2 regions of the Paenibacillus sp. FSL R5-0766 genome follow, and region 2 is predicted to be linked to the other one. Evidence: riboswitches for the same ligand, from Rfam matches in the RefSeq annotation. Region 2 holds a riboswitch; the other holds the start of a gene.

Region 1 (15,820 bases), 410 kb from region 2:
CTGTGGATTGGGAAGGCTACCTTTAGTGACCTAAAATGATACAGAAAAGGAATGACAACATGAGTAAAGCATCAACTAACGCTACAGAAGAGAAGAAACTGAAATGGTGGCAATTAAGTCTGCTAGGTGTGGCAGGAACAATTGGTACAGGGTATTTTCTGGGTTCCAGCCTTGCGATCTCGATTGGTGGTCCAGCTGTGCTGCTGGCCTATATCTTGGCGGCCTTGGGTACATATGTAGTTTTTGATGCGCTCGCGAGAATGACAGCGGACCATCCGGAACAAGGATCTTTTCGTTCATATGCCAAGAAAGCCTTTGGAAGTTGGGCAGGCTTTGCGAGCGGATGGTTCTATTGGTTTTCGGAGTTGCTCATTATGGGGAGTCAGCTAACCGCATTGTCCATTTTCTCCAGGTTCTGGTTCCCTTCTGTTCCGCTCTGGATCTTTGCTGCAGGATTCGGAATTGTAGGTCTTTGTATTGTATTCTTCGGTAACAAGGGATTTGACCGGGTTGAAAATGTACTGGCTATCATTAAAATTGCAGCGATCATCATGTTCTTGGTGCTTGCCATCGCCCTTCTCGCAGGGTGGATTGGGGGAACAAAGTATGAACACAAAGTACCGCTGGATATGGCAGCGATTTTTCCAAAGGGTGGCATCGGATTGTGGTCTGCGTTTCTTTTTGCGTTCTATGCTTATGGAGGTATTGAAGTTCTTGGCATTATGTCATATCGGCTGCAAAAACCGGAGGATGCCCCAAAGGCAGGAAAAGTCATGCTTATTGCGCTATCCACCGTATATGTTGTATCCATTGGACTCGCGTTAATTATGGTTCCTTTGAATGCATTCAATCCCAAGGAGAGTCCATTTGTACTGGCACTCAGTAGTGATCACCTTGCTTTTGTCCCACATTTGTTCAACGGGGTGCTCATTGTAGCCGGATTTTCAACGATGACAGCTTCGCTCTATGCGGTGACGTCTATGATTATTACCCTCGCTCAGGAGGGAGACGCCCCGCAGTTATTTTCTCGAAAGTGGAAAACGAAGTATCCGTTATTTGCCTTGTCCCTCATTGGTTGTGGGTTAGTTGGTACGATCATCATGTCTCTCTTACTCCCAGGTAAAGTATATGAATACATCACAACTGCAGCTGGACTGATGCTTCTGTACAACTGGTCGTTTATTTTGTTATCCTCCGGTAAATTGTTGAAATCAGGCAAGTTCGATGTGATCAAACGCTGGATTGGCTTATTGTTGATCACTGCTGCAGTCACTGGAACACTTTTTCATGCACTCAGCAGACCGGGGTTCTATATTAGCTTATTGCTTGTCTCTCTCATTGCCATTAGTGACGTTATTGTACAACGGATTCGCAAGAAGAAACCTGCGTCCCAAACATCATCAAACGCCGAGAAAGACAAAAGTGAAGAATATGAGCAGCATTCTACGGGTATAAGCAGTTATCACATCACGGGTATTCGGTTACGCAAAAAAAACAAACTCAAATAAAGAAGAGAAATTGAATGGCTTTATATCCGAAGTAACAGCCAAAACCGACTAAAGAAAGTCCGGAAATGAGAGCAATTCCTTTAAGCACAGTAGAAGTGAGGTATTTGCGAAAAAAACTTACGGTAGTCGCCATGAATAGATCCCACAGAAGTACGCCAAAGATGATAGCTCCACTATATATCAACAATTGATCCATAGGGGAGTCATTTACAGCCTTGGCTAGAACAGAGCCATAAATGCCTAGCCAGAACATGATGGAAAGAGGGTTAAACAGAGACATCAGGAATCCTTGAGTAAATGACTTGGCAAGCTCCGAATCATCTCCTCTCATTTGAGAAGGGGCAAGGATTCCTGCATTTTTAATACTTTCCACACCCGTATAGATCAATACAAAACAACCAAACATCCAGAGGAATACCCTTACAAACGGAAGTTCAAGCAGATGTACGATGCCAAAATACACAAGCAGCATGTAGATGATATCAGCTGCGATGGCTCCTAGTCCAACACACCAGGCAGGCATGAACCCGCCTCGAATACCCTTGTCCAATTGCGCAGCATTGATGGGTCCAATAGGGGCTGAAAGTGATAATCCCAGGATCACATAACCTAACATGATATAAATAAGATGTCCTCCTTTCCATACAGTACAGCATATTCTTCAAAGTGTTTTTGTAGGACTAGATTATCGAGGGCGATGTATACTTTTTGCATGATTAATCCATATTAGTCGGAAATAGGGGGTGATTCATGTGCTGATGCGTTGGATAAAGGAGATATTTACTTCACAAAAGCAAGGAGAAACACTACATAAACGAAAACAACATTCGCAAAGTCTGAATATATCGCTTGAAGATAAACTTAACCATATTATCAAGGCATTTGAGTATAGTCCTGATTTTGTAGTTCGGGAGTTCCCTATGTTAGAGGAGAAGGGTACTGCTTTGGCTGTATGTTATATGGAAGGGTTGACAGATTCTACGCTACTGGTTGAACTTATGGACAATATCATTCAATGGATGAATACGAATCCTCTGCCGGGAGATCAACCGAGAGATGTGTTAGTGAAAAGAGTCTTACCCTCCGGTAATATCCGAAATATAGATTCACCGCATCTTATCTATGAAGCTTTATTAACAGGCCACGTCGTTATCCTTGTTGATGGTATAAAAAATGTTCAGGCAGTGCCGATCGCCGGAGGGGCGAGAAGATCTGTGGAGGAGCCTACCTCTCAAACGGTGGTCAGAGGGCCAAAGGAAGGATTCACAGAGGAGATTACGACCAACATTGCCCTTGTTCGACGAAAAATTCGGACTCCTGATTTGAAATTCAAGATGCATACCATTGGAGAATACACCCAGACAGTGGTTGCCCTGGTTTACATCCAGGGTATTGCAAAGCCACAAGTCATTGAAGAGGTTACCAGGCGTTTAAATGCCATCAACACAGATAGTATACTCGAGAGTGGTTACATAGAAGAATTTATTCAGGATGCACCGCTTACGCCTTTTCCGACCATGATCAATACGGAGCGCCCAGATACGGTTGCCGGCAGTCTATTGGATGGTCAAGTAGCCATTATGGTAGATGGTACGCCATTTGCCTTGATTGCACCTGTTACTTTTTTTAACTTCTTTCAAACGCCTGAGGATTATTATCAGCGTTATGATATCTCTACCTTTCTGCGGATTATACGGTTAATCTGTTTCCTCATATCCTTGTTGCTGCCTTCGACATTCATTGCACTAACCACATTTCAGCAGGAGATGATACCTACAACGTTATTGGTCACCCTGGCCGCTCAACGCGAAGGAGTCCCTTTTCCGGCATTACTTGAAGCCCTGCTTATGGAAATTACGTTTGAGGTCATTCGTGAAGCCGGAGTGAGAATGCCGCGAGCCATTGGACCTGCAATCTCCATTGTTGGTGCATTGGTCATCGGGCAAGCTGCGGTAGAGGCGGGATTGGTCTCAGGTGCAATGGTCATAGTGGTTTCCTTCACAGCAATCGCAAATTTTGTTATACCCTATTTCAGTATGGCTACAGCAGTAAGGCTATTGCGATTTCCCTTTATGGTACTGGCAGGTACGCTGGGGTTATACGGCATATTGGCCGGAGCAGTGCCCTTGCTTGCACACTTGGTATCGCTGAAGTCCTTCGGCGTTGACTACCTGATGCCATACAGTCCTTTTTTTAAGTCAAATATGAAGGATCTATGGTTGAGAGTACCCTGGTGGGCTATGAAGACGAGACCCGATGAGAAGTCAAATACGAATAAGACGAGACAAGCCCCACATCAATACCCGGCGGGATCGGATAATATTGTAGATCGTATTAATGACGCTGAGAACGAATAAGGAGCGATTTATATGATTCGTTTGCAGTCCATATTAATCTTACTCATGGTCGGACTGGTCACTGCTGGTTGTGGAAATCGCACAGAATTAAATGATTTGGGCATCACAACAGCTACAGGATTTGATCGGAAAAACGGAAAGTGGATCATAACCTATCAGATTATTGTACCGCCAGCGAGCAGTTCAATCGGGTCGTCGTCTGGTGGATCTCAATCCCCCGTGAACACATTTTCATCAGAAGGCAGAACGATTCGGGAAGCTGTTGCCCAAAGCAGTGTGGAAAATCCCAAAAGATTATATTTTGCACATACCAATATCGTTCTGATTGGTGAAGAAGCGGCAAGATACGGGATTGCAGAGATCATGGATCACTATTATCGAAATATTGGTTCTCGGGAATCTGCCAAGCTTATTATTGCAGATGGTCAAGCAAGAGAGTACCTCGAAAAATTGATTCCGCCAGAGAAACAGCCTGGCCGTGCTTTATCCGAGATTTTGGAACGGAATAATGAAAAAGGGTCGTACTATCCCGTGATGAACATACATGAGGTTGGTCTGAAGATCACTTCAGATAGTGGATCGGCAGGAATTCCTGGTGTTACAACAGATACACCGGGCGATAACAAACAGAGTTCAATTGATATCTTTAAGGAGACATCCATACCCGGGAATTTAAGACTTCAAGGATTAAGTGTATTTCTCAAAGACAAAAAGATCGGAGTTCTGAACCAAAAAGAAAGTATGGGTATCGCCTGGCTAACAGACAGGGTGAACTGGACCAACTTGACCTACACAGCTGCAAAGGGGGAGGTGAACTCTTTTCTTGTGCGCAAAGCAAAAGTTAAGGTTGTTCCTGTGAAAAAGGGGCTTCACTATGCTGTTCAGGTAGATGCAAAGGTCGACGCTGAGCTGGATGAAAGCACATCCGGAGAGGATATAGCCAGAACACATACGATTCATGAATTGCAGCGACAGGCTGAACAAGTCATTCAAGCACAGATATTGGACGGATGGAGAGGGAACCAAAGGCTTCATGTCGATATGATGGGAATCGCAAACAAAATACATCAAAGACATCCCAAAGAATGGAAAGTTCTAAAAGACAATTGGTCTAGCGAATTGGCACAGATGGATATTAACATAAACGTAAACGTTACTTTGAAACGAGTAGGTCTGCTTCAAGATTCTTTCAGCAAGTTGCTTGGCGAAGAGAAAGACTAACACCAAGGAGAGGTTCAATTTATGAAATTGGCTAGGGAGCTTCGCGTATCCGAATTGGCTGTTTGTCTTTCCTTGTTTGAAGTTGGAAGTACAACCTTGTTTCTTATAGGCGGAGACGCCAAACAGGATGCATGGTTAGCCATGCTTGTTGGGGCTGCTGGTGGCTTGGTGTTACTACTCCTTCATCTGGCTATTCATCATCAGGAACCTGAACTGGATTTGTTTCTATTGTGTCGCCGCTACATGGGAAAAGTACTAGGGACAATCGTAAGCCTTTCATTTGTAGCTTATTTCGCCTATGAGGCTTCACGAAATTTACGTGACATCAGTGAAGTCACTGAATTGACCTTACTGAACAGAACATCCATGTGGATTATCAGCATGATCACCATTATCGTTGTATCCAACACCGTACGATATGGATATCGTGTACTGTTTCTCATGTGTATGATTCTGTTTCCGCTCATGGCGCTGGGTTATGCGTTAATCAGTTTCTTAATTCCAACAACAGGTCTTTTTCACTCCGATCTGGCCCTGCCTGTGATGGAGAATGGGTGGAAGCCGATTTTTCAAGCTGCTTTTCCAGAGATCATATCTTTTCCATTCGGGCAGGTTGTCTTATTTCTGGTATTTTATCCATATGCCCGGAAAGGAAGGAATCTTAATAGAGCGGTGATCATCGCCTATAGTCTAACGGCTCTCGCTTTAACATTTATCAATCAACTTATCATTTTTGTCTTGGGTCCTCAGATTGCTGCCTATAGCACACTCCCGCTTTTGGAGACAGTACAGTTAATCGATTTGACTGAAGTGTTTGAACGGATGGATGCCTTGTTCACTTTACTTCTGTTCCTCGGATTGGGTATTAAAATGGCTGCATTTTTCCATGGAGCCGTAATTGGACTCGAAAGAGTAACTGGGATGAACTATAGGAAATGGGTGTTTCCAGTAGGGCTTGTTCTATATGGGTTGTCTTTTTTATCACCGACATTTACAGAACACATTGAGATCGGGCGAGGATACACATTGAATTATACTTCTCCTGTATTTCAGATCTTTTTACCCGTACTACTATTGGTTGTCATTCTCCTGAGAAAGAAAGGTATACAGAAAAGCGAAAAAAACTAGCTGGAAATATGAAAGTCATATGCTCTGGAATCAAAAAGCGACCCAGTCGTAACTGAGTCGCTTTAGGCGTTAACCATTAGTTGTCATCCAACAATTTTAACGCCATGTCTGATTTTTCCATATCGTGTTCAACTTGCTCTTCTATACTATAGGGATGATACATCTCATTCTTGATCATATAGTCTGCGATCTTTTGGTGGGTTTCGATTGCAGTATCCAATTGAGCCTTAAGGACTTTCCGAACGCGAGGGGTTGCAGTTTCGGTAAGGGCTATCGCATAGGTACGTACCGCCGACTTAGCAGAGAGGAGCATATCGGTAGCAATGGCCATATCATCCATGGGAGCAACGGCTTTAACGAGCATTTCTTTCGTCTTGGTTGTAGTCATAAGAGCAACCTCCTTATTTTAATAGGGATTTTAATTGTTCAATAGCTTTGGAAGAGTTGTCCAAATCATCTTCGATTAAGGATTTTAGTGTGTCGTCTTTTACGAGTTCCAGCATCGTTACGGCTTTGGTGGCACACGAAGTTTTGAGAGTTAGCAGTTCATGTACTTCGAGTTTCTCATGTAATGCAAGTTCCTTAGTTGCCATCATTAAGCACCTCCAAAAAATAGTATTTAACTTTTTATTTATCTGTTGATCTCATATCCAAGTCATGGTGAAGTTCTGTTGCAGGGATGACGGGCTCATGTATCTGTCCCTTTGGAACAGGATTGGAGATATATACATAGTCTCCGGTTCCATCAGGTGCACTTCCTGTAGCCCATAAGCCTTCGGCGGATTCAGTTCCCTCGGAGAGATTCCAGAATTCATAGGCCAGCGGCTGAGATTCTTGCTCGGCTTCCGGTGGGAAAGACGCTGGAACAACGACTCCGTTCTTTTCCTCCAGTTCCTGAATAGCTGCCATCCATTGATACTGGTGATAACGGTCACGTGCCAACATTTTACGGAAAGTAGCCCGTACGCCTTCATCAGTTGTCATATGGTACAGTCTTGCCACCTGAAGGCGACCCTGACTCTCGGCATGCAAATTGGAACGCATGTCTGCAAGCAAGTTCCCGCTTGCCACGATATACGAACCATTCCATGGAACACCGTTAGAGTTGGTTGGCAAACCACCAAGACCGCTGACGAGCAGATGTTGTGGGTTGATACCGCCCATAATTGCAGCTGTCACAGGATCCTCAGCGGCTTGTTGTTGTTCCTCAGGAGTAGCGCCATCCAGTAACTGACTGATCAATGAGCAGAGCATCTCGACATGTCCAATTTCTTCGGTGCCAATATCCATAAGCATATCTTTATATTTCTCTTCACCTCGACAATTGAATCCCTGAAAAAGATACTGCATCATGACGGTCATTTCACCAAATTGTCCTCCCAACACTTCTTGAACCTGACGTGCAAGCATGGGATCGGGACGATCTACTTTGACTTCAAATTGCAACTCTTTCTGATGTCGAAACATATGATTCCCTCCAATAAAGATGTCTTAAAATTCTGATGATTTCAAAATTTTATTAACCTGTCGATTGGAAATTAAACAGCTAAATAACAAAAAGACAAAGCAGGAGAATGGAAGCTTCTCCTGCTTTGTCTCATTATTTCACTACAAATTATTGTTAGACGTCGCCCGATGAACTCTATTCTGAATCCGGTCTTTTGACTTGAAGCGGTGGAGGGATGAGCCAGCCTTTTTCTTTGTTCATTTGTAGAATTCGAACGCCTAGAGCTGTTTTGGTCGCATGATATTTAGCAAATAACGCGCCAATATCTTCTCTGATCGATTGCCCGATCGTTTGGCTGGCAGCAACCAGACCCATAGCTGTATCGGCTGTTACTTTTGCAGCAATTTCGGGATCTGTGAACCTTGCACCAGCAGGAATGTCTTCCAATTTTACAGTTGGTCTTTCGGGGAGCATTGGAGCAGGGGCAATCCCATTCTCGGTTAATAAGGCATCACATTCTTTGATTTCGAGTTTGGCTTGGTCGAGCAGATCGTCCAGGATCTTCTTCAAGTCTTTGTCTCCAGCATGGTTAAGGTAAGCCTGATAACAGGATACAGCCCCCTTAGCTACCGTGGAACATTGCCATACACTGAAGATTTCTCCATAGTGCATTGGTTCATTTTTGGGGTTACCACTTAAAATACCCATTGTTCTTTCCCTCCCACAAACTTTTTTTTGCACAAAATTATATTTTCCCTCGGCCAGTACATTTATGCGACGTTCTAGAAAAGTTGAAGAATGTATACAATTAGTATACATCATAATAATTATGTAAACTAAATAAGTGCACATGACATTTATTTTGTGTTGGCATAGAAAAAAGCCAGCACAAAAGGTGTACTGGCATCTAAGATTTTTATTTTTTCATGATGGAAAAAGCGGGTTCCCATTCATGCCGATCCATAGATTTGATTGTTCAAGCTGTCCAGCCAGATGTAATAACCAATCTTCACGTCCTTTGGTTGCCATCACCTGAACACCCATTGGCAAACCTTCTGGTGTCATATGAAGAGGCACACTAATCGCAGGTTGGCCTGTCAGATTCGCAAGCTGGGTGAACGGAGTATAGGTGAGACTCGGCTCAAACATTTCATAGATGAGTTGCTGCTGCTGGGTCTTGTCCAATTCACTGATTTGCATCAGATTACGAATCTGTTCGTCATGAGGTGTTAGTTCACCAATCTTAGGCGCAGGAAAAGCATTAACAGGTGTGACGTAGAAGTCATAACGCTCAAACAAGGTAGACATCTGAGCTGCAGCTACATCCCATTCTGCTAAGCTATGTACAAATTCCGCAGCGGACACCTTTTTGCCAGCTTCAGCCAGAACCCAGGATTCAATCTCCATATCATCGGAGGTCAGAGCCCGGCCCATGGATCGTTCCATGGAAGAGATCATCGCGGCCATCTCACCACTGTTCATCATGTAATAGTTCTCCATCAGCCTGACTCCATTGACTGGACTCAGTTTTTCTTCAACATGATGACCTTGATCTTCCAACCAGCGAACGAGCTTGTATACAGACTCTTTAGCTTCTGCGCTGACAGGTGTACCCACGGGCGAATCCGTTGTGTATGCAATTTTCAGTTTGCGTTGATGTGGATAGCTCATATCTGCCAAGTAACTGCCTGGAAAGAGTGGTGCATGGAACGCAGCTTCGGGCTGAATGACTTGTAACGTATCAAGCAATGCAGCACTGTCCCGAACCGAGCGAGAGAGGGCAAAATCAATTGATGCACCTTGCCATTGACGACCAACTCCCGGTCCTACAGGTGTGCGCCCGCGGGTTGGCTTTAATCCAAACAATCCGCTAAAGGAAGCCGGGATACGAATCGAACCTCCTCCGTCACTGGCTCCAGCAAGAGGAACAATACCCGAAGCTACAGCAGCAGCGGCACCACCACTTGAGCCACCCGGGGAGTGATTGATATTCCATGGATTGCGAGTTGGACCATGAAGACGGGGCTCGGTAATATTTTTCAAACCAAATTCAGGTGTATTGGTATGTCCTATGAAGATAAAGCCTGCATCACGGAGTCGAGTGACAAAATTGGAATTGCGTAATGCACGATGCTCGCTGAACAAACGGGAGCCTGAAGTCAGAAATTCACCTTCCAAGGATTGCGAGATATCTTTCAGGAGCAGGGGAACACCGGCATAAGGTTGTTCTCCAGGTCGAACCAAACCGGCTTCCTCCCGTGCACGAGATTCATATGTACGAATAACCGCATTAAGTTGCGGATTCACTTCTTCAAGGCGTGCAAACGCCGCTTCCAGCATTTCAACCGGGGATACTTCCCGGGCTCGGATCAGTTCAGCCAAACCTACGGCGTCGTAGGAGGTATATGAGAATGAAGACATTAATGATCGTTCCTCTCTGAATATATTTCATCTGTTTATTCCATATGTCATCGTACCACCGGATTAGACAAAAGACAAAACATAGAAGAGACGTAGTGCGATGATATGGATATTCGTTATGAGGTTGGAGGGAAAAGAGGGGGGATTTGCATTTGCGATATAGAAATAAAGCACAGGGTCAATAGCTCATATTGCTAAGTGAGAAAATGATCGAGTAATGGAAATGAAAAAACCACTGCTCATCTAATTTGATGTGCAATGGTTTTATTTTATATTTGACTATTTATTTATATGTGAACCTCGGATATATCCACTTTACTCTGTACGCAGCTTCGGTGCAGCATCGGCCGCAGTTGATGATCTTTCCTGCTGTCTGGAAATGGCGAAGAGGGCCACCCAGATCAGAATAAAACCAAGTAGTTGCTCCCATGTAATCAGTGTACGGAAAGCAATCCAGTTCACCAACACACCCGCCATCGGGAAGCTAAGTTCTGCGAGTGTTGCAACAGATGCTTTGGTTGACGACAGACCTTTGTAATACAACAGAAGACTGAGCAAACCTGGTAACAATGCCTGACCGAGAATGTTGAGGATGACAGCAGTCTGTTCACCCGTTCCGGACGGAAACGTCCATGCCGCACCTTCGTTCCACGTCATAAAGATCAGGAGCGGGAGAGCAACGACAAAGCGAAGGGAGGTGACCGTTTCATAACGCGCCTGACCCAGCATCAATCGACCCATAACGGTTGAACCTCCCCATAAGGCAGCAGCCCCAAGGGATAACAAGCTTCCAGCATGAATCCAGTTGTCCCAGTTACCTAATGGCAATGTGAAGCCAAATGTAAGCAGGTACGTTCCTGCTAATGCTATGAAGAACAATCCACCGAAGCGACGAGGCAACGTTTCTTTCAGTAACAGTTTAGCCAGCACGATAGCGAAGAGTGGTTGCATTTTTTGCAATAAAAGTACCGTATTCGGATCGTTATGTGTTAGTGCCATGGTGAACAATACCGTTGCGAGTGCTGATCCTCCCCATGAGATAAAAATCACGGCAATCCAGTGGCGAGCACGCAGGTTTTTCAGATCAGCCCGAAATTTCCACAGCACAGGAATGGCAATAAGACTGACGATGATGTGTTCCACCAGTACAATCTGCGTGGATGTCATCGTATTTAGCAAAATAATGCGGAAGAGTGGGTCGACACCCCATAAAGCGGCGCCAAGAACTACAAGCCAGAATCCGGTATTACTTCGTTCCTTGCGGTAAACAGGTGATGCTGCTGATGTCTTTTCCATATTCAGGACTCCTTCGTCAGAACACGGAATCTTCAGTTGGCAAAATCGACAAAAGCCCCCGTTTTGGTATATACCAAATAAACGGGGGCTCATCCAAGGACATGCGTCAGGAAAGAGGCCTTCCCGTGAACGGCATGTCAATGTGTTGATCTTCTCTCATCCGGACTGTACCGTCGGCCTTGGATTCACACCAAGTCAGTCGCTAAATGTCCTTCGTTAAGAACAAATAGCGAGTCGCGGGCTGGTTCCGAAGAACATCACCGCCGGTTGGGAATTGCACCCTACCCCGAAGATCCTATTCAATTATATAGTATGTTGAACAAGCTGTAACATTAATAAGTTCATCTTATTCCTGTAAGCGCTAGCAGTTCAAGCATTTTTTTAGAAAACGATTTTCCAGCTTCCTTGCTGTCTGCGAAGGAGCACGATCTGACCTGCGTGATACGCATCATGGAGTACCCAGCGAGCGAGTTCGTGTGCCCATTTATCTTCAGAGTCCATATATCCGGCTTCAAGATCTGATTCTTGTAGTGCAGCCAATTGATCTCGCAACTGTTGGGCTAATCGAGTTGTACCCTGTAGCAGTGTATTCCATCCAGCTGCGTCCGTTGCATCTCCAGAATTCCCAAATGTGTATTCATTGGAGTCTACAGCAGGAAGGGTGGGCTCCTTACCTTGCATGCGACATAATAAGCGATGGTTGTAATAATACATATGGTTAACCAACTGCCAGATGCTTAATCCCCCTGAGGGTGGAATCCAGGCTGCTTGTTCTGCTGTAAGACCCTCCAAGGATTTCGACAAAGGTACAATCCAATTACATTGATCCCAAGTATCATCCTTTTGAATAAGTAACACATCTAGTGCTGTTGTTTTCGTCATTGCCTTTTCCTCCTTGCGTATAATTGTGATAGGTGATGTAACTAGCTAAAACTGATTAATGAGGTTACACTTAATATAACACATCAAAGATGAGTTGTAACCTTCTTTGTTTAATTAGATGGTTACAATAAACGGAGGTATATATGGACAGGTTATGGACCGATTTTGTAAACAGCGATTATCACGACTGGCGTGGGGGAGATCGATCGGAGGACAGGCTTGGGAAGGCGAGCTGGCAGCAAGACTTTCTGGCTCGATGGCAACTTCACGCTTCTGTCCCTGCATCTCCAGAAGATGAGTTGTCCATGAGAAACTTCAGGAACGAATTGATGGCTCTTGGAGCCCGCTTGTCTTCAGGAGGATCATTAACGGATATAGAAAAACAATGGTTGAATGGCGTTATGGAAGCAGGGCATGTGAGAAGAATATTGACTACAATTGATCAGGAACTGAAACTCCAACTGGTAGCTGTAGAAGCACATTGGCATCAGGTTATGGCTGAGGTAGCTGCTGACTTTGCCACGACTTTGGTGGAGGGAGAAGGGCATAGGATTCGGATCTGTGATAATTCAGATTGTCGCTGGATGTTCTATGATGATACCCGAAGCAGAACACAGAAGTACTGTGATGATAAGATGTGTGGAAATCTGATGAAGGTCAGAAGATTTCGGGCGAAACGCAAATCCCAAAATTGATAAATACTAACAATAACTATATAATGTATATATACTAGCGAAAAAATAGTCAGAAGCAGTACAGATTCGTAAGCAGGATGTGATCGTCTTTCAAACCAAAATAGATGGGAGATGTTTCTTGTGCGGACAAGTTATCTGTTGAAAAATGGCTGTGTGTTGTCGATGGATGCTCGAGTTGGACAGTATAAGAGGGCGGACGTTCTGATTCAGGATTCACTGATCATGGCTATTCAGCCCGACCTGGATATTCCGGATGCGGAGATCATCGATGCTTCATCGATGATTATTATGCCTGGGCTGGTGGACACGCATCGGCATATGTGGGAATCACTTGTCAAAACAGCGGGAACCAACTGGTCGTTACCAGTTTATTTGCAAAATCTCTATTATGGTGCGATGGGAAGCAAGCTCCGCCCACAAGATAGTTATATTGCCAACCTGCTCGGTTCCTTGGAAGCGCTTAACGCAGGAGTGACGACAGTAATGGATTGGAGCATGCCGTATTCCCCTGACCATACGGATGAACTGATTCGTGGACTTCAGGATGCTGGCATTCGGGCGGTATTTGCTCACGGAGTCCCTGGTGAGACGGACTACTGGAATCGGGATAGTCAACTCACGTATTCGAATAATGATGTGAGAAGAGTCAACGAACGTTATTTTTCATCACGGGATCAATTGCTTACTTATGGGCTTGCCATTCGTGGTCCGGAGTTCAGTCATTGGGATACAACCGTGAAAGAGATCGAACTAGCACAAGAACTGGATGCGATCTGTTCCATGCATGCCGGATTTGGCAGTTGGGGATCTGTGGATCGCTCGATTAGTCACATGTACGAAGCGGGACTGTTAAGTCCACGGGTGAATATCGTTCATGGTAACACCATGGGCATGGATGAATACAAAATGCTGGCAGATAGCGGCGCTTCCTTGTCGGTCACACCTGAAGTTGAAATGATGATGGGTCATGGTTATCCGGCCACCGGCTATTTTCTTGAAAACGGGGGAACCCCTACACTTGGTGTAGACGTGGTGACGTCCACAGGCGGAGATATGTTCTCGCAGATGAAGTTTGCACTTCAGGCTGAACGATCCAGAGCCAATGAACAACTTCTGCAGCAGGGTGAAATGCCTGGCGAGTTGAACTTGCAGTCCAGTCAAGTACTGAGATTTGCAACTTCGGCTGGTGCCCAAGCATTGGGATTAGAACAGAAGGTCGGAACGCTGACCCCAGGAAAGGAAGCGGATCTGATCATGATTCGTACCACCGATCTGAATATGTTCCCCGTTCATGATCCAATCGGCGCTGTTGTGCAATTTGCCAATCCATCCAATGTGGATACGGTCTTTGTGGCAGGTAGACTCGTGAAGCGAGAGGGTAAGTTGTTGAATGTTGATCTGGATGCGATTCGTCATGCGGCGATGCAAAGCAAAGATTATTTGTTAACCCAATACCGGATGTCAGATGCAGAGAGAATTGCGTTCTCGTGAACCTATAGTAAGAAATAAAGGGCCGCATAATGATATGTGGCTCTTTTACATGCCGTCATATCGTGGATTTAGACAGGATAAGAGAGGAAGGGACAGCGGAAAAAGACGAAAAGAGCTCTCATTTTCTTAACTTCAGATAACAAGGATTTAGAGTTGTTTTCCGCGGAAAAATAGGCTCATAAAAACTGCGCATAATATAAATTATACGCAGTTTTGTTTTAAATCGATTTTCATATTCAACCCCGTGCAACAGATCATGATAAATTTCGCGATAAAAGAACAAAATAAGTGATCTTCAAAAATAAATTTAGCCAAGCAACGCGATAACGTCATTTCGTATCGCTTAGGCGAAGCGGGATGGGGATTTTTTTATTTAGAAAGAAAAGGAAGATAACAGCAGGGGAAGGTTGGGATTTTCTTCATATATGGGTAAGTAATAAGGGACGTGACGAACTTAATCATGGGGTGGGGTTGCGGCTAATCCAAATATGAAATATATTTGGGGATGTGACATGCCATCAGACATAAGAGAGGGGATGTATCATGAACACACCATTACATACGAATTCAGATCATCAAAATGCAGCTTTTGGATTTGCATTAGCTGACTCATCCGTACTTGCAGAGGCGCAATTAATTGTTTCACAATTAGAGGATTCACAAACCTTACAGTTGGATATTGATCCGCAGCGTCTTCTGAAGGATGGACGTAAGGTATCTGTCATTGCACAACAGTTGGATTCACCGGTCAATCGTCAGGATGCCAATATTATCTATGGTCAGGAGCTGGCATACGTGCAGTATGCTGTTAACCTGAAACCGGATAGCTCGATCTCCATTGCTTCTATTGAAGGCGTTGAACAGTCTGTTAATCTTGGTTGGGCAGCATTTCAAGAGGGGGAATACGAACTTCGAATCTCCCTGCATATGAAAACACCTCGTATTGCTGAAGGTACACTCGAACCTGAACAACTTGTAATGGTTAAGTATGCGCAAGTTATCACCGTATATATATCTCTTTTCCCGGCAGAAGCAGCATCGTTGAGTTCACCATCTCAAGCTGTGTGGAGCAGAAACCATCATGTATTTGACTCCTACGGCAGAGGAGGATTCATCCTCGCTGACCTGCCTCGACTCGCTGAACGTGTAGAGGCACTGATGGGACCGGGGAACCATAATCTGATCGAACAATTTGCGGAAGGGAAACTGTCGGATACGTTGCTGGAAGAGGGGCTGATGGCGATCGCCTGGGGCGTGACTCCGTGGTGTTATTCACTCTATTCTGCACCAGATGAGCAGTCTGCTCGAATACTTGCCGTGGACAAGCTGGGTGATGAACCTGAACGGCAAGGGATCTACCGTATTGATCCGTCC
Region 2 (15,820 bases):
TCATCTCCTCAATCGCGTCCGTTACAAGCTCCACTCGTTGGTCGACGATCTCGGCGATTTGTTTGATACTCAGACCTTCTTCTCCGGACAAAAACAGCAGGCCTTCAATAATCGATTTCAATTTCGGAAAATCCATGATTCTTTGTTTCCCCTCTCCACTCCATAACGATATCCTCAAACATCCGTTCCTGATAACAGACAATCTGCTTCATCTTCATCAGTTCCAGCACCGCCAGAAAAGTGACAACAATCTCATGGCGATAGATATGCTCGTCCATCAACTTGGAGAATAACAGTCTGCCTCCCGGCCCCATACTTTCCAAAGCGCCGATGACATCCCGTATCCGGTCCTTAACCGAAATCTCATCCCGTTTGATTCGGGTTACAGTTGTACGCTTCTCAGCCTTGCGTAGCGCCTTCTGAAAGGCTGCAATCAGGTCAGAGGTGTGTAAACCCTCAACCGGGTTCGATTGGGCTTCTACGGGCATATAGGGGCGCAGATCCTCGGGCTCTTTGGAAAATATAAGGCTGCGTTCCCACTCCCGTTCATGAAGATGACGCGCAATTCCCTTGTACTTGCGATATTCTATCAGACGTGCAATCAGCTCTGCACGTGGATCATAATCTTCTTCTTCCATATAATCATAATCCTCGAAATCCTCAATGACCGGTGGTTTGGGCAGTAAAAGTTTGCTCTTGATCGACAGCAATGTTGCTGCCATGACCAGAAATTCACTCGTAATATCCAGTTCCAGTTCCTGCATCGAATGCAGGTACGCCATGTATTGATCGGTAATATCGCTGATGGGAATATCCTGGATATGAATTTCAGCCTTATCAATCAAATGAAGCAGCAGATCCAAAGGCCCTTCAAAAGTCTCCAGTTTGTATGTAACTACCGTCACTAGACGAATCCTCCCGCCAGAAAAATACAAAACCCTGCTAAGCCGTCCGAATCCGGTTTCCCGTGTTCGTCTGCGCAAAGCAGGGCACTACTATTAAATAAGCACTATTTTAGCTGTTTCGTCAAGTTTGCCATCTCAATTGCCGCCGTAGCCGCATCCCAACCTTTGTTACCCGCCTTGGTTCCGGCACGTTCAATCGCTTGTTCAATATTTTCTGTTGTAACCAGTCCAAAGATTGTAGGCACGCCTGTTTTCAGGTTGATTGCCGCTACCCCTTTAGCCATCTCGTTGCACACATAATCGTAATGTGTAGTTGATCCACGAATGACAGTTCCCAGTGTAATCACCGCATCATACTTGCCACTCTCCGCCATTTTCTGCGCTATTAAAGGGATTTCGAACGCACCTGGAACCCAGGCTACATCCACTTCCTCATCTTTCACGCCGTGACGTTTGAATGCATCGAGCGCTGCACTAAGCAATTTGCTCGTGATGAATTCGTTGAAACGTCCAACAACAACTCCATATCTTAATCCTTCTGATACTAAATGTCCTTCAAAAAATTGTGCCATTTATGTCATCTCCCTAACGGTATAATGTAATGTAAGTAACGGAAATTCCTAATTAATCTCTTCCATAAATTACATGGTGAACGTTATTCATCTAAAATATATTTACTCTTCGTTCTGCTCGATATCATCAAACTTGAGCATATGTCCCAGCTTAGCTTGCTTGGTATGAAGATACACCGTATTGTCCTCATTCTCCTCCATCTGGATCGCGACACGCTCTACAACTTCAAGTCCATATCCTTCAAGCCCTTTAATTTTACGAGGGTTGTTAGTAAGCAGTCTGATCTGACGAACTCCAAGGTCTTTTAGAATTTGAGCGCCTATACCATAATCACGCAAGTCAGCAGCAAAACCCAAACTCAGGTTTGCATCAACAGTATCCATACCTTCCTCTTGCAGCTTATAGGCTTTGAGCTTGTTGATCAGGCCAATCCCCCGACCTTCCTGTCTCATATATAACAGTACGCCATTGCCTTCCTCATGAATCTGTTTGAGTGCCGCATCAAACTGCGGACCACAGTCACAACGATGCGAATGGAATACATCACCTGTCAAACATTCAGAGTGCACACGTACAAGCACAGGTTTCGAACCATCAATTTCTCCTTTAACCAAAGCCACATGTTCCTTATTGTCCACAGCATTTGTATAAGCCACCGCTTGAAACTCACCAAAGTCCGTTGGCATGCGTACAGCCACTTCACGTTGAACCAGCTGCTCTTTTTCGTTACGGTAACGAATCATGTCCTGAATACTGATCAGCTTCAGATCATGTTTACGGGCAATCTCCTGCAAATCCGGAAGTCTGGCCATTGTGCCATCTTCCTTAATCACTTCACAGATAACGCCAGCAGGGTAGGAACCACACATGATAGCGAGATCTACTGCAGCTTCCGTATGTCCGGCACGCCGAAGTACACCGCCGTCTTTTGCAATCAACGGGAACATGTGACCAGGCTTACGGAAGTCCCCAGCTTTCGCCTCAGGATCGATCAGACCTTTCACAGTAATAGAGCGTTCATGTGCCGAGATACCTGTTGTCGTATCTTTGTGATCCACAGAGACGGTGAAGGCTGTTCCATGGAAATCCGTATTTTGTTGAACCATCGGTTTCAGATTAAGTTCGTCCGCACGTTGTTGTGTAATCGGAACACAGACCAGACCTCTACCTTCAGTAATCATGAAATTAATGACTTCAGGTGTCGCCTTTTCGGCCAAAGCGATAAAATCGCCTTCATTCTCCCGATCTTCATCATCCACAACAATGACGGGTTTACCCCGCATGAGATCATATATGGCTTCTTCTATTGTGTCCAGAATGGATTGTTCTGACATTGCTCCACCTCCAGTTAATTTCTGTTCTCTATTTATGCAAATCCGTGATTGGCGAGAAAATCTTCACTGATACTGCGCGGCTTGCCAGCACCCGTCTCCCGATGTCCTCTCCCATACTGGAGCAGATGATCCACATATTTGCCCAAAATATCGCATTCGATATTAATGGTATCCCCTGTCTTTTTCACATTTAGTACAGTTTCACCAATGGTATGCGGGATAATGGAAACCGTGAATGCGGTATCCGACGTTTGGACAACGGTCAAGCTAATGCCATCCAGTGTAACCGATCCTTTGGGGATCAGATATTTGAACAACTGGTGATCATCAGGCTTGACCTCAAACACAATTGCATTCTGATCACGTGTTATACTGCCAATCACTCCAGTACCATCGACATGACCCTGTACGATATGTCCGCCAAAACGACCGCCTGATTGCATGGCCCGCTCCAGATTAACTTTACTGCCAGATTGCAGCTGACTGAGATTGGTATGGCGATAGGTTTCAGGCATTACATCGGCGGTAAAACCTCCACCTTCGAGCGTTGTCGCAGTTAAGCACACGCCGTTCACTGCTACACTATCACCAATCTTCAGATCATCCATGATGGCGGAAGCTCCGATATTCAGGACCATCGCTTCGCCTTTCCGACCAATACGCCGGATCTGACCGACTTCTTCCACCAAACCGGTAAACATGCTGCCGCCTCCCTTTTTCAAGTTATAAAAAACTTAACTTTCTACTTTAAAATCCATTTATTTATTCAGGCCACACCGGAATACCGCCAATGCTGATATTATCTCCAACTTGTTCGATCTCCAACTGATTCAATTGGATCGCCTGATTCATACGTTCCACACCCTCGAAGCGGAAGCTTCCAGGTGTATCATAACCGCCTACAATCTTCGGAGCGATAAACATGAGCAGTCGATCGACCAACCTTGCCTCCAGCATGGCTCCATTCAAGGTGCCTCCACCTTCAAGCAAAATTGAACCAATGTCACGCTCACCCAACTTGCTAAGTCCGTTTAACAGATCCACACGTGGTCCAGGACCACAGCGAATAATTTCGACGCCGTAGGCTTCCAAACGTTCAGCAGCTTCAGGACTGGCTTCGTCTGTTGTCAGCACCCATGTTGGAGCAAGACCATCCTTAACCATTTTGGCACCTACGGGAAGACGTAACTTGGAATCCACCACAATGCGCACTGGACTAATGCCTTCGACTTGCAAACGGGTTGTAAGTTCCGGATTATCGGCAATCACTGTGTCGACGCCAACCATAATTCCCTGGTGACGATGACGAAGGGCATGCACAATCTCACGAGCAGGCTCGTTGGAGATCCACTTGCTGTCTCCGCTGCGAGTAGCAATTTTCCCATCCAAAGTTGTAGCTGTCTTCAACGTCACAAAAGGTAGACCCGTTGTAATAAATTTAATGAATTTTTCATTCATGCGTCTTCCACGCTCACGCAGTACGCCAACTTCAACTTCAATGCCTTGTTGACGAAGCATGCTTATGCCCCTGCCAGATACTTGCGGATTTGGATCTTCACAACATACCACAACACGTTTCACCTTTTCATGAATCAGGCGTTCACTACAAGGTGGCGTCTTGCCATAATGACTACAAGGCTCAAGTGTAACGTATACCGTACTTCCTTCTGCATCACTGCCTGCCATGTTAAGTGCATGCACCTCTGCATGACCGGTTCCACGTTTCAGATGGCTCCCCAGGCCTACAATACGACCTTCTTTCACAACTACACATCCAACGACCGGATTGATCCCCGTCTGTCCCTGTGCTCGTTCCGCCATATCCAATGCCAGTGCCATATAAAATTCATCATTGATCATTTCCAAATCCGTTCACCCCGCGGTTTAAAGTCTTGTTTATTAAAAAATCCCCGTCGAACAATCAGTTCGATGGGGATGATGAGAGACAAATGTCAACAGCAGGAGTGAAATGTATACAGCACGCCAACACTTTGCCCAAAACTTCATTTCGGGCAAGTGAAAATAGACACATACCTTAATGAACATCAATTACAGGTAAAGAGCTTTTATAGTGCGGCATATGTATGGAACTGTCCGGCGTAACCGGATCTTCCCTGCACAGTGCAAGACATCACACATCGTGACCGTGCAGCAATACTCCTGCTGAATGCAAACCTGTTAGGTCTGCACCTCTCCTTCTCCCATCCAGACTATACTGTCGGTTCTGGAATTACACCAGATCAGCCATCTGCCAATGGCAGACAGGTCACGGACTTTGCATCAAGTGCTGGACACATAGGTCCTTACACTTCCTGCATCACCGCCGGTAGGGAATTGCACCCTGCCCTGAAGGATTGCTTTCGTTATTAATTGGATGTTAGCACTTTAATGCCAAAAAATCAATTGTTTTTTGTTCCTTTTTGTCACATACTAACTTTTAATAAGCTAAGAAACAACAAAAAACCGCTTCCTCTTAAGGAGGTACGGTTTTTGCTTGGAGGCACATTTTCACATCCATCGTATCATTCTACATATCAGGAAAACACCAGCTCGCCATATGCTTTAATTCTTTGGCATTATGGAATGGAGTGCGGTCAGGTTCTTGCAGGGGCGAAGTCGGAAGCGGGAACTCTCGTGCGACCCTTCTGACCCAACTTGTGGAATCAATCGCAATAGCCGAGCATTTCCAACGTCCATTCGCTCTTGGTCGAAACGTCCCATGCAAATCTGCTTTTCCCGGCATCTCTGGAAAGACACCATCCAGATATTCAACGATGACACGCTTGTCTCTGACTTCATGACAATATACTGTCACCCAAACACCTTCCCGGACCCTAACAGCATACACATCGCCAGACTGTACCTCCCCGGTACCTGCATCAGGAGATGCCTTTGGCACTTTTCCACGAACACTTCTCTTCTTCTCCAATGCCCCTAAGATTGTGTCCTTTACAGCTGGACTCTCACCAGGCTTATTCGCAAGAGATATATTATTCAGATCAAACTCATGAAATATCTTGTTCAGGTTGTTCTCATTAATTCCGACAGATGAATCCCACCACGCCAGAGGGGCCTGCACTTCAACCCGCACATTGGGGCGTGCGTCACGTTGCATGTAAGAGGTGAATTCCGTAATCATTCCAGGATGCTCCGGCGTATCCAGTATGCCAATCAGAGCTAACGTCTCAAGCAAATCACGGTAGGCATATTCCTTCTGTGTAGGTAAAAGACGTTCCTTCTTGAGCGCTACTGCTGCCTTGCTGTAACGTGTTTTGGGAGGTAATTCGCGCAGCACCGTTAACACCGCACGGAATGTCCAGCGGTCGTAATCATTGGGTATTGGAATCTCCTGCGCGGCAGCCAGTTCTCGAAGTGCCAACACGCTTCCAAAAGGATCACCGTCCAACGGGGTTCCATTGGTCATCCGCCAATACCATTGCAGCGTTGTGTCGGTTGCTTGATCTACACTTAATCCGCAGATCTTACAAGTGTTCGAAGATGGATATGGCGTATGTTCATGACTTGGCATACTGCTCGCAATAAGCTTGCCTGTAAGCAACGAGCGCCAGATCATGGGTGCTGACCACAAAGAGGATACAAAGGCCTGCGCTGCATCATTGATCGTCCATTGATTCGCAACTTTTTTCAGCTCAGTAATCGTTTCATCGTGTTGCGGACGTACAAATCGATTCGGTGAATGCCCGGCTGCCTCAAGCGCTTCTCGATCCTTTACGGATAGACTATCCGGAACGACATGCCGGGATGCCTGCAGTTCTTCATCCCACAACGTGCGCTCACTATAAATTTGTTTTAACAAGCTTAGCTGAGTAACCATATCCAAGGTTTTATTCATCCTTTCTAATTATCGATTTGAAGTATGTAAAAATAAAAAAAGTGCTTCTATAAAAGAAGCACTTCATGTTTGGATCCAGTTAAGGTGAAGGTATTAAGCTTCTACAACTTCAACAGTTTCCATTTTGTCTTTACCTTCTAAAGCGTCCACGAACTCCATACCTTTAGTTACTTTACCAAATACAGTATGTTGTCCATCCAAATGTGGTTGAGGTTGGTAGCAGATGTAGAACTGGCTTCCACCTGTGTTACGGCCAGCATGTGCCATAGCAAGTGTTCCGCGCTCATGTTTGTTCGGGTTAATTTCACAATTGATTGTGTAACCTGGGCCACCTGCACCGGAACCGTTAGGGCATCCGCCTTGAGCTACAAAGCCCGGGATAACGCGGTGGAATGTAAGACCATTGTAGAAACCGGAATTAGCCAGTTTCTCAAAGTTTGCTACTGTGTTTGGAGCTTCTTGATCGAACAGATCGATCAGAACTTCTCCGCCGTTTGCCAATTTAATTTTCGCTTGTTTCGCCATATGTAAATGACTCCTTTCGTATTGACCATCGTTAATGGTGCCAGAACGCATGACCCTGGGCCAAGCATTACAGCACTTTTCTTAGTGTACACCGAAAATGTCTGGATCGCAAAAAAAACGGCAACTTTTTTCATGATTTAGCTCAAATACGCAAAAAGCAGACGAAAAAGGAAGGTCCCTTTTCATCTGCTTCAACTTTTAAACGAATTAGCGAGTTACTGGCTGTTTGCCAATACGTGCAGGTACCAGGTCATTCTGGATGATATCTTGATACGTCTCACGGCGTACCACGACATCTCCTTGACCGTCTTTGACAAATACAACGGCTGGACGACGAATCCGGTTGTAGTTGCTCGCCATGGAGTAGTTATACGCGCCTGTGCAAGCTACAGCGAGCAGATCGCCGCTTTCCACTTTTGGCAGGTCCAGATCCCAGATCAGCATATCGCCACTCTCGCAGCATTTACCTGCAACAGATACCGTTTCCTGAGCAGCCTCATTTGCACGATTTGCAAGCACGGCTTCGTACTTGGATTCATACAAAGCAGGACGTGGGTTATCGGTCATACCACCATCCACGGCAACGTATTTACGCACGCCTGGAATGTCTTTGCTTGTTCCAACGGTATACAGCGTTGTTCCCGCTTCACCCACGATGCTGCGGCCTGGCTCAACCCAGATCTCAGGTACGGCATAGCCGATTTGAGCAAAATGATTTTTAACAGCGTCTGTAATAGCCTTCACATATTGCGCAACTTCAAGCGGCGTATCTCCATCGATATAACGGATTCCGAATCCACCACCCAGGTTAACCACTTTGAAAGCAACATTAAGACGCTCATATACACTTGCTGCAAATTCAGCAACACGTTGAACAGCCATCTGGAAGCCTTCAACTTCGAAGATCTGGGAACCGATGTGGGAATGCACACCGAGCAATACCAGGTTAGTCTGCTTGGAAGCCAAGTCAATCGCTTCAAATGCTGTACCATTGCCGATATCGAATCCAAATTTCGAATCCGTTTGACCTGTGGAAATATATTCATGCGTATGTGCCTCAACACCAGGCGTCACACGAAGCAAAATGTTTACTTTACGATTTTTGTCCGCTGCTACAGCCTGCAACAGATGCAATTCATTGAAGTTATCAACAACAAAACATCCAATCTCCGCATCAAGAGCCATTTCGATCTCTTCCAGCGTTTTGTTGTTACCGTGGAAGTGAATGCGCTCAGCCGGGAATCCTGCTTGCAGTGCAGTAAACAGTTCACCGTCAGATACGACATCCAGGGAAAGTCCTTCTTCTGCTGCAAGGGCACACATCGCCATTACACAGAATGCTTTACTTGCGTAAGCAACCTGGAAGCCCAATCCGGAAGCACGGAATGCTTCCATATATTCTCTGCAACGCTCGCGAACCAATTGCTCGTCCACAACGTACAGGGGAGTTCCAAATTGTTCTTTCAGATCTGTTGCATCAACTCCGCCAATCTCCAGATGTCCTTGCACATTTATTTTACTTGTACCATGTAAATACATAATCTGCATTCCTCACTTTTTATATACTGGAACAATTGATATTCCAATGATTTTACACCAGTATATCAAATTAGGCAGCGAGATGAATGGATTTTTCGGAAGATCATTTGTGTTTTTTACTTTTTCGCAGTTCCCCGTCCGGATCATCGGACATTTTGGTGTTGTCACGGGTTTTATTGAATGATGGACGTTTTTTATTTTCCAGCAACGGAAGCCGGAATAAAAAATTACCCAGGGCCTTTGCATTAAACGGTATAAAAGGCCAGAGATACGAAGAATTGTACGACCGGTGAACGGTAAGTGCCAGTATGAGCAATGTACTGCCCACGACCAATCCCGGAACCTTGAATATCGCAACAGCAATTAACAGAACCAACCTGACTAGCCTGTTGGCAAGTCCAAGCTCGTAACTCGGTGTGGCAAACATTCCGATGGCTGCGATAGCCATATACAGTACAACCTCATTGACAAAATATCCTGTTTTCACGGCGATATCCCCGACTAAAATGGCCGCGATTAAGCCCATCGCCGATGCCAGAGGTGTAGGCGTATGAACCGCCGCCATCCGTAATAAATCGACGCCAAGTTCAATCAGGAGAAATTGCAGAATAATCGGCAGCTTTACATTTTCCTGTGGACCAATGAAGTCAAGTCCCATCGGTTTAATCGAAGGATCAATTACCATGAGAAGCCATAACGGTAGCAAAAACAGCGAGATGAGAATCCCTGCAAAACGCACCCATCGTAAATACGTTCCCATCAATGCCGTCTGTCTGTTTTCCTCCGCATGCTCACACAGGTCGAAGAAGGTCGTAGGCAGAATCATCACACTGGGGGAAGTGTCTACGAAAATGACAACTCGTCCTTCCAGTAAATGGGAAGCTGTAACATCTGGTCGCTCGGAATATCGAACGAGTGGGAACGGATTCCATCCCTTGTTGATAATCGCTTCCTCCAGCTGCTTGTCGGCTGCGGGAATACCATCGATATCCACTCGCTGAATTTTTTCACGAACTGAATCCACCTGCACTTTATCCACAATATCGTCAATGTACACCACGCAGACATCGGTTTGTGTTCTCCGCCCCACCTGCATAATCTCAAATTTCAGTCCTGGGTCGCGTATTCTGCGCCGCACCAAGGTTACGTTGGTCAGGAGTGTTTCGGTAAAGCCGTCTCTGGAACCTCGGACTACCCTTTCCAATGAAGGTTCTTCGGGTGAACGTACCGGATAACTCCGGGTATCCATAATTAAAACCGAGCGGTCCCCTTCAACGAACATTGCACTCATCCCGGTAAGAACCTTGTTAATGACCGCACTCATCTTCTCGACTTTTTCCACCTGAATATGGGGAATGTAACATTCAAAATAGGATTTGAGAGCATGTCCTGAGACGTCATCCGGTGTGAGGTAGGTCAGTCTTTTCAATACTTCAAGCAAAATCTCATCCTTGGCAAAACCGGTAATCATCAGCAATCCAACATGCTTGCCACCCAGGACCATTTCCCTCATATTAACATCGAACGATTCTCCAAGCCCCAGTACCTGTTGCAGCGTATATTTGTTCTCACTCATGCGTGGGGAGATATCATCATTTTCCTGCCAATATTGTACGGATTCCTCAATGCTGTCGGACATCTCATTTTGTTTTTTCTTATTGTACGCTTTCTCCTCTTCTTCCTTCTGAATCTCATAAGCAGACTTGTGTAACATCTCTTCTGTTATACCTTCACTATTTTCCTGGCCTGTGTGCTCCGTTCGTTCATCCATCTTCCATCCTCCTATGGCCACGAGTTACCGCTGATATATAAAAAAATCAAACAGGGAACCTGTCATTTTGCCCAAAATCATGGCGAGCAGTAATCCAAACAAATAAGGTTTCATGCCCAATCGTTTGGCTAGTACGGGCAGTACATTGAGTACCTCAGTGAGCGCCGCGGCCAGCAGTCCGATGAACACGCCACAGAACATACCAACAATCGGGCTGAGCAGCAGCACCCCATGCATTTTCCAGTGCCAGAAGTCTGCTACCGTCCCAAGCAGTGAACCACCTATTAGCGCCCCTTCGTACCAGTGAGTCTTGTCATACGATTGCGTAAGTTGAGCCAACCTTGGGATCATATCGAGCACCAGAATGAGCGCAATTACGCCGCTCCCTACGGCAATTCCCCCTGCAATACCCAATACAATGCTGATTGCTCCATTAAGAACGCTCATCCGCATTCATCTCCCTGCGTTCCTGCTCGTGCATCCGTTCGCTCTCTTCAATCACCACATATTTATCTACATTTTGCTGGTATAGGAACATCTCCACTTCTAGCGGGGTAGGTTCCTCATTCCACTTTTTCTTGAACAAATGATTAAAAAATACGGCCATTCCGAATCCAATGCCAATGGAATATGCCACTTGGAACAGATAGGGATGTTCGTCCCGATGCCCAGTAAGCATCTCCACAATTCGAATCTGTACTTCCTGCATGTTCACATCGGCATGAAAATTCATGATGGTTAAGGCTGATCCAAAGAACAGCAGCAGCCAAACCAGAATGAACAGGGACTTGGAAGGTTGACCATTTCCCGCAATGACTTCAACCAACGTATGACCTGATCCCATCAGTTCCACAGTTACCTCCGGCAAGATGTGCCGAATTCGGGGAATAATCTGCAATATATCAATGAGGATCAGATTGCCATCCTCCGGTCCAGGGCGCAGCAGTTCAAGCTCCAGTAGCCTGCCCTCCTGGTCTTCAGAAGAGGTCAGTACATGTGCAATGTCTCCAAGCTTGACTGCTCTGCCCCTCTGGATGCGAATACGGCTGCGCAGACGAATATAGACCATTGGAGTGGGTGTCTGGGACATCCATAGCACTCCTTTACTGCGTAATTTAGGTTAGTATTTGAAGAATGTGCAAATTTATTACAAACGGGTTGGAAAAAAGGTGGAAGGGTGAGTTGGCGCTGCGGGATGGATCGGTCATTGGTCGCTGATACTCGGGGGAGGATACACGCAGACACTCCGACGGCAGACCAACCTTCTGATCGCTGTTGTCTCCAAATTCTTTTGATTGATTTCTAAGTGTTAGAAATTTGGAGACAAAGGCGAACGCTTCGCTTCTTCAGGTCTAATCTGCCGCCTGCGTTGCTTATGTATCCTTAGGTGAGCCCTCACGCTTCGCTCCTTTTGACCGATTCCATCCCTCCGCTACCCTTCGTCCTCCCGCTTCCAAACGTTTGAAATAAATATGCTGAGGAGTAGGCAGGAAGGGAATTGAAAGATGGGCTTTTTGGGGTTATTTTATTCGCTCTCCTTTTGACCGATTTGAGGCGTAACTAAGTGTGAAGCATTATTTTACATATCAAAAAAGTCGCCGTATGGGCGACTCTTCGGTATTGGTAGTTAGGTTCACGGATCATGTACAAGAACTCAAGAATTATGTTCTTTTTTTCTTTTGTTCAATTCCCTTCTAAATCGTAAAGGGGTTGAATTCATTGTTTTCCGGAATTGGTTAATGTAATAACTCGTGCTGTTAAAACCAACCTCATAGGCAATCTCGGTGATGCTACGCTTGGAGGATTGCAATAGTTCAATGCTTCTTTGGATGCGGTACTCGATCACGTATTGCATGGGTGTGGTTTTCAGGATTTGCTTGAAATAACGGCACGTCTCCGACCGACTTAACTGTCCAGCCTTTGCAATATCTTCAAGCTTAATTGGATCGGCATAATTGAGATTAATCCATTGCAACATGTCTTTCATTCGGTTGTTTCTGCTCATCTCTGATGGATCATGTTCAAGAGAATATCCGTTCATAATCAGCAGTTTCCACATATTAAGCACCGCCGAAGCAATATTCACTTCGTAAAAAGGAACTTGGTGCACTAGCTCCTTTCTAATCCGTGCAACAGCATCCAAGATCTGTTCTCCCCAAGCGTTAGCTCTTTCGATATACAAAAAAGGCAAATTAGTTGCTGTTACATATGGATGTACGTACTTTATATACAAATCCGAAGGCATGATAACATGTGGGGACAAATTCAGACATAAATAAATGCAGTTCTCGCTCACCCCGTGATCTTCGGCCATATGCATTATTCCACTGTTGATAAAAACCCCGTCACCTTTGGACAAAATCATCTTTTGATCGTTGATATGGAACAACGCCGTACCCTGAAGAACGGCAACAAACTGCAATTCATCATGCCAGTGGAGAGGAATATGTCCGTGAACATTTTGAACAATGGTTGTCTCATAACAGGCTATAGATAAGGTATCGGTACGGTGTTGCGTCATTTCTTTCAAATGTTGATCAATGATAAATTCGATCTTCTGCATGGCCCTCATCTCAATATAGTTATATTTTTAAGTGTAATATTGATATAAATGTACCGCATTTCTCCTTAATATAACACTATTCTTATATTTAAGGTGAGGCGAACAAGAATGACAACTTCTGTAAAATCCAAAATTTCAGGCATCGTACTCGTTCTGACGGGAGCCATCTGCTGGGGCATTGGGGGTACGGTATCTCAAAAACTGTTTCAACTGGATGGAATTGAGGTCAATTGGTATGTCACTGTAAGATTGTTGATTGCTGGGTTACTATTACTGGTTATTCAATCGTTTACTAATGGGCGATTTCAGATTTTTGATGTGTGGAGAAATAAAAAAACGGCTGGACAGTTGATCATTTTCGGATTGGTGGGCATGCTTGCCGTCCAGTATACGTACATGGCATCCATTAAACACGGCAATTCAGCGGTGGCTACACTCCTGCAGTACCTGTCCCCTGTCATGATCATGATTTACATCGCACTCCGGAAGCAGTCTGTCCTCACACGCAATGACCTTGCATGCGCCGTTCTGGCTCTCGGTGGGTGTTTTCTCCTGCTGACGAATGGCTCACTTACGCGGTTATCTGTCTCCTCGCTCGCAGTGATATGGGGGCTGTTATCCGGGGTTTCAGCTGCATTTTATACGCTGTATGCCGTGCAACTGATTAAAAAGTTCGATTCACTTGTTGTGGTCGGCTGGGCAATGATCATCGGTGGTCTGGGAATGAGTTTTATTCACCCGCCCTGGAAAATGAATTTTGCTAACATCACGCTCGAAACCTACGGATATTTGATATTTACGATCCTTTTTGGAACCATGATTGCTTTTTGGTTTTATATTGCGAGTCTCAAAAGTCTTACACCCAAGGAAACTAGCCTGCTCGGGAGCGCGGAGCCCCTTGCTGCTGTTGGAACAACCGTCATATGGCTCCATGAACCCTTTGGCTTCTATCAATGGATTGGTATGGCATGTATTCTTGGCATGATGCTGGTCATGCAGTCCAATCGTTCGAGATCTCGCCGTATTAACAACAAATAACCTCCCTCGCCATAATGCGCGATAGAAGGTTGTTAGTTGTCGTATATTGGTGTATAAACGCCAATACTGTTGTTTGCACTCCACAAGATCACTGCGCGATCTGGTCGCGGATGGATTGCAGTATTTTTTTCTCCAGACGTGATACCTGAACCTGAGATATTCCCAGCCTGCTGGCAACCTCGGACTGCGTCTGATCCCGGTAATACCGAAGATACACGATTAACCGCTCCCGCTCGCTGAGACCACCGATGGCTTCGTTCAGAGCCAGCTTGTCAAACCAACGTTCCTGAGACTCGTCGGCAATCTGATCCATTAACGTAATGGGATCACCGTCATTCTCAAATACCGTCTCATGGATGGAGGTCGGTGGTTTGTTTGCTTCCTGGGCAAATACAACTTCCTCCGGGGTTACCCCCAGCTCTGCGGCAACTTCCTTAATCGTTGGTAAACGATCCAGATGTTTGGACAGTTCGTCCCTTTTTTTGCGGACTTTATTCGCCATCTCTTTCAGTGAACGACTGACCTTCAGGGTACCGTCATCCCGCAGGAATCGCTGGATTTCTCCGATGATCATCGGTACCGCGTAGGTTGAGAACTTCACGTCATAACTGAGATCGAATTTGTCTACTGACTTGAGCAGACCGATACAACCAATCTGGAACAGATCTTCCGGATCATATCCCCTGTTCATAAAACGCTGTACGACGGACCAGACGAGTCTGATGTTGCAGTTCACCAGCGTATCCCGTGAAACATGGTCACCCGACTGACTGAGCGCAATCAGCCGTTTGACCTCGGCATCGTCCAAATAGGTCTGTGAAGATGGTTTCACTTCAGCATCCATAAGAACACCAACCCCTAATTATACAATGCTTTCTTGGATTCAATCCTTTTTTTCATCTTGATGGAGGTGCCTCTGCCGGGCTCACTGCTGACTTCGAATTCATCCATAAAGTTTTCCATAATGGTGAAGCCCATGCCCGACCGCTCAAGTTCGGGTTTGGACGTATATAGCGGCTGCTTGGCCAGTTCAAGATCTTCGATTCCTTCACCGCGGTCTTCCACGATGATTGTAATCATGTCTTCCCGAATCTCGGCCTGGATGGACACAACACCCTCGGAGTTATTGTTGTATCCGTGGATGATGCTGTTGGTCACGGCTTCCGAAATGACCGTCTTCAGGTCACTGAGCTCGTCCATCGTTGGATCAAGCTGGGAGATAAACGCAGCAACGGTAACCCGTGCAAACGACTCATTCTCTGACTTGGCCGCGAATTGCAGATTCATGAAATTTGTCCCTGTTCCTTCATTCATGAGACGACCTCCAGACCTGAGAGAGCAGTTCCCTCATTTTCGTATATCGGCATAATCTTGAACAGACCCGACATTTCCAACAAACGGTACACTGGCGAATTGACGTCACAGACCACCATCTTGCCACCTTTATTCTTAATGAGCTTGTATCTTCCCAAAATGACACCCAGACCTGAACTGTCCATAAATTGCAGATCTTTCAGGCTGAGTACCAGATGCTCGCTTTGTCTCCGCTGGATGGCTTCATCCATTTGCATCCGTACCATGTCAGCTGTATGGTGATCCAGCTCCCCGGATAATCGTACAATCAGAATCCCGCGATGGTGTTCCATTTCCACATGCAAGTTCACGTTTGCTCACTCTCCTCCCTGTCTTAGAACAAGGATTTCTACGCTTCCGAAGGCT

Evidence for each region. A riboswitch is a leader RNA that binds a small molecule or an ion and turns the genes downstream of it on or off. The one in region 2 is predicted to bind FMN.
Region 1: another riboswitch for FMN. It lies ahead of MKY66_RS17325 (DMT family transporter); the one in region 2 lies ahead of ribD (bifunctional diaminohydroxyphosphoribosylaminopyrimidine deaminase/5-amino-6-(5-phosphoribosylamino)uracil reductase RibD).

What each region holds. Positions count from the first base shown of each region.
Region 1 is NZ_CP150227.1:4,042,431-4,058,250, reverse strand. It holds gene MKY66_RS17375 (amino acid permease) at 60-1,508, shown strand; gene MKY66_RS17370 (LysE family transporter) at 1,501-2,133, opposite strand; gene MKY66_RS17365 (spore germination protein) at 2,345-3,865, shown strand; gene MKY66_RS17360 (Ger(x)C family spore germination protein) at 3,878-5,086, shown strand; gene MKY66_RS17355 (GerAB/ArcD/ProY family transporter) at 5,108-6,214, shown strand; gene MKY66_RS17350 (spore coat protein) at 6,291-6,602, opposite strand; gene MKY66_RS17345 (spore coat protein) at 6,616-6,807, opposite strand; gene MKY66_RS17340 (manganese catalase family protein) at 6,842-7,681, opposite strand; gene MKY66_RS17335 (DUF3231 family protein) at 7,857-8,369, opposite strand; gene MKY66_RS17330 (amidase) at 8,586-10,082, opposite strand; gene MKY66_RS17325 (DMT family transporter) at 10,398-11,378, opposite strand; FMN riboswitch at 11,523-11,676, opposite strand; gene MKY66_RS17320 (DinB family protein) at 11,760-12,260, opposite strand; gene MKY66_RS17315 (CGNR zinc finger domain-containing protein) at 12,404-12,955, shown strand; gene MKY66_RS17310 (amidohydrolase family protein) at 13,067-14,446, shown strand; gene MKY66_RS17305 (hypothetical protein) at 14,990-15,820, shown strand, end outside.
Region 2 is NZ_CP150227.1:4,448,842-4,464,661, forward strand. It holds gene scpB (SMC-Scp complex subunit ScpB) at 1-136, opposite strand, end outside; gene MKY66_RS19200 (segregation/condensation protein A) at 105-905, opposite strand; gene ribE (6,7-dimethyl-8-ribityllumazine synthase) at 1,010-1,477, opposite strand; gene MKY66_RS19210 (bifunctional 3,4-dihydroxy-2-butanone-4-phosphate synthase/GTP cyclohydrolase II) at 1,580-2,812, opposite strand; gene ribE (riboflavin synthase) at 2,845-3,513, opposite strand; gene ribD (bifunctional diaminohydroxyphosphoribosylaminopyrimidine deaminase/5-amino-6-(5-phosphoribosylamino)uracil reductase RibD) at 3,575-4,678, opposite strand; FMN riboswitch at 5,002-5,170, opposite strand; gene MKY66_RS19225 (hypothetical protein) at 5,340-6,647, opposite strand; gene MKY66_RS19230 (peptidylprolyl isomerase) at 6,759-7,190, opposite strand; gene lysA (diaminopimelate decarboxylase) at 7,398-8,729, opposite strand; gene MKY66_RS19240 (spore germination protein) at 8,833-10,500, opposite strand; gene MKY66_RS19245 (stage V sporulation protein AB) at 10,525-10,953, opposite strand; gene MKY66_RS19250 (stage V sporulation protein AA) at 10,934-11,590, opposite strand; gene MKY66_RS19255 (AraC family transcriptional regulator) at 12,155-13,063, opposite strand; gene MKY66_RS19260 (EamA family transporter) at 13,172-14,101, shown strand; gene sigF (RNA polymerase sporulation sigma factor SigF) at 14,190-14,945, opposite strand; gene spoIIAB (anti-sigma F factor) at 14,960-15,415, opposite strand; gene spoIIAA (anti-sigma F factor antagonist) at 15,412-15,765, opposite strand.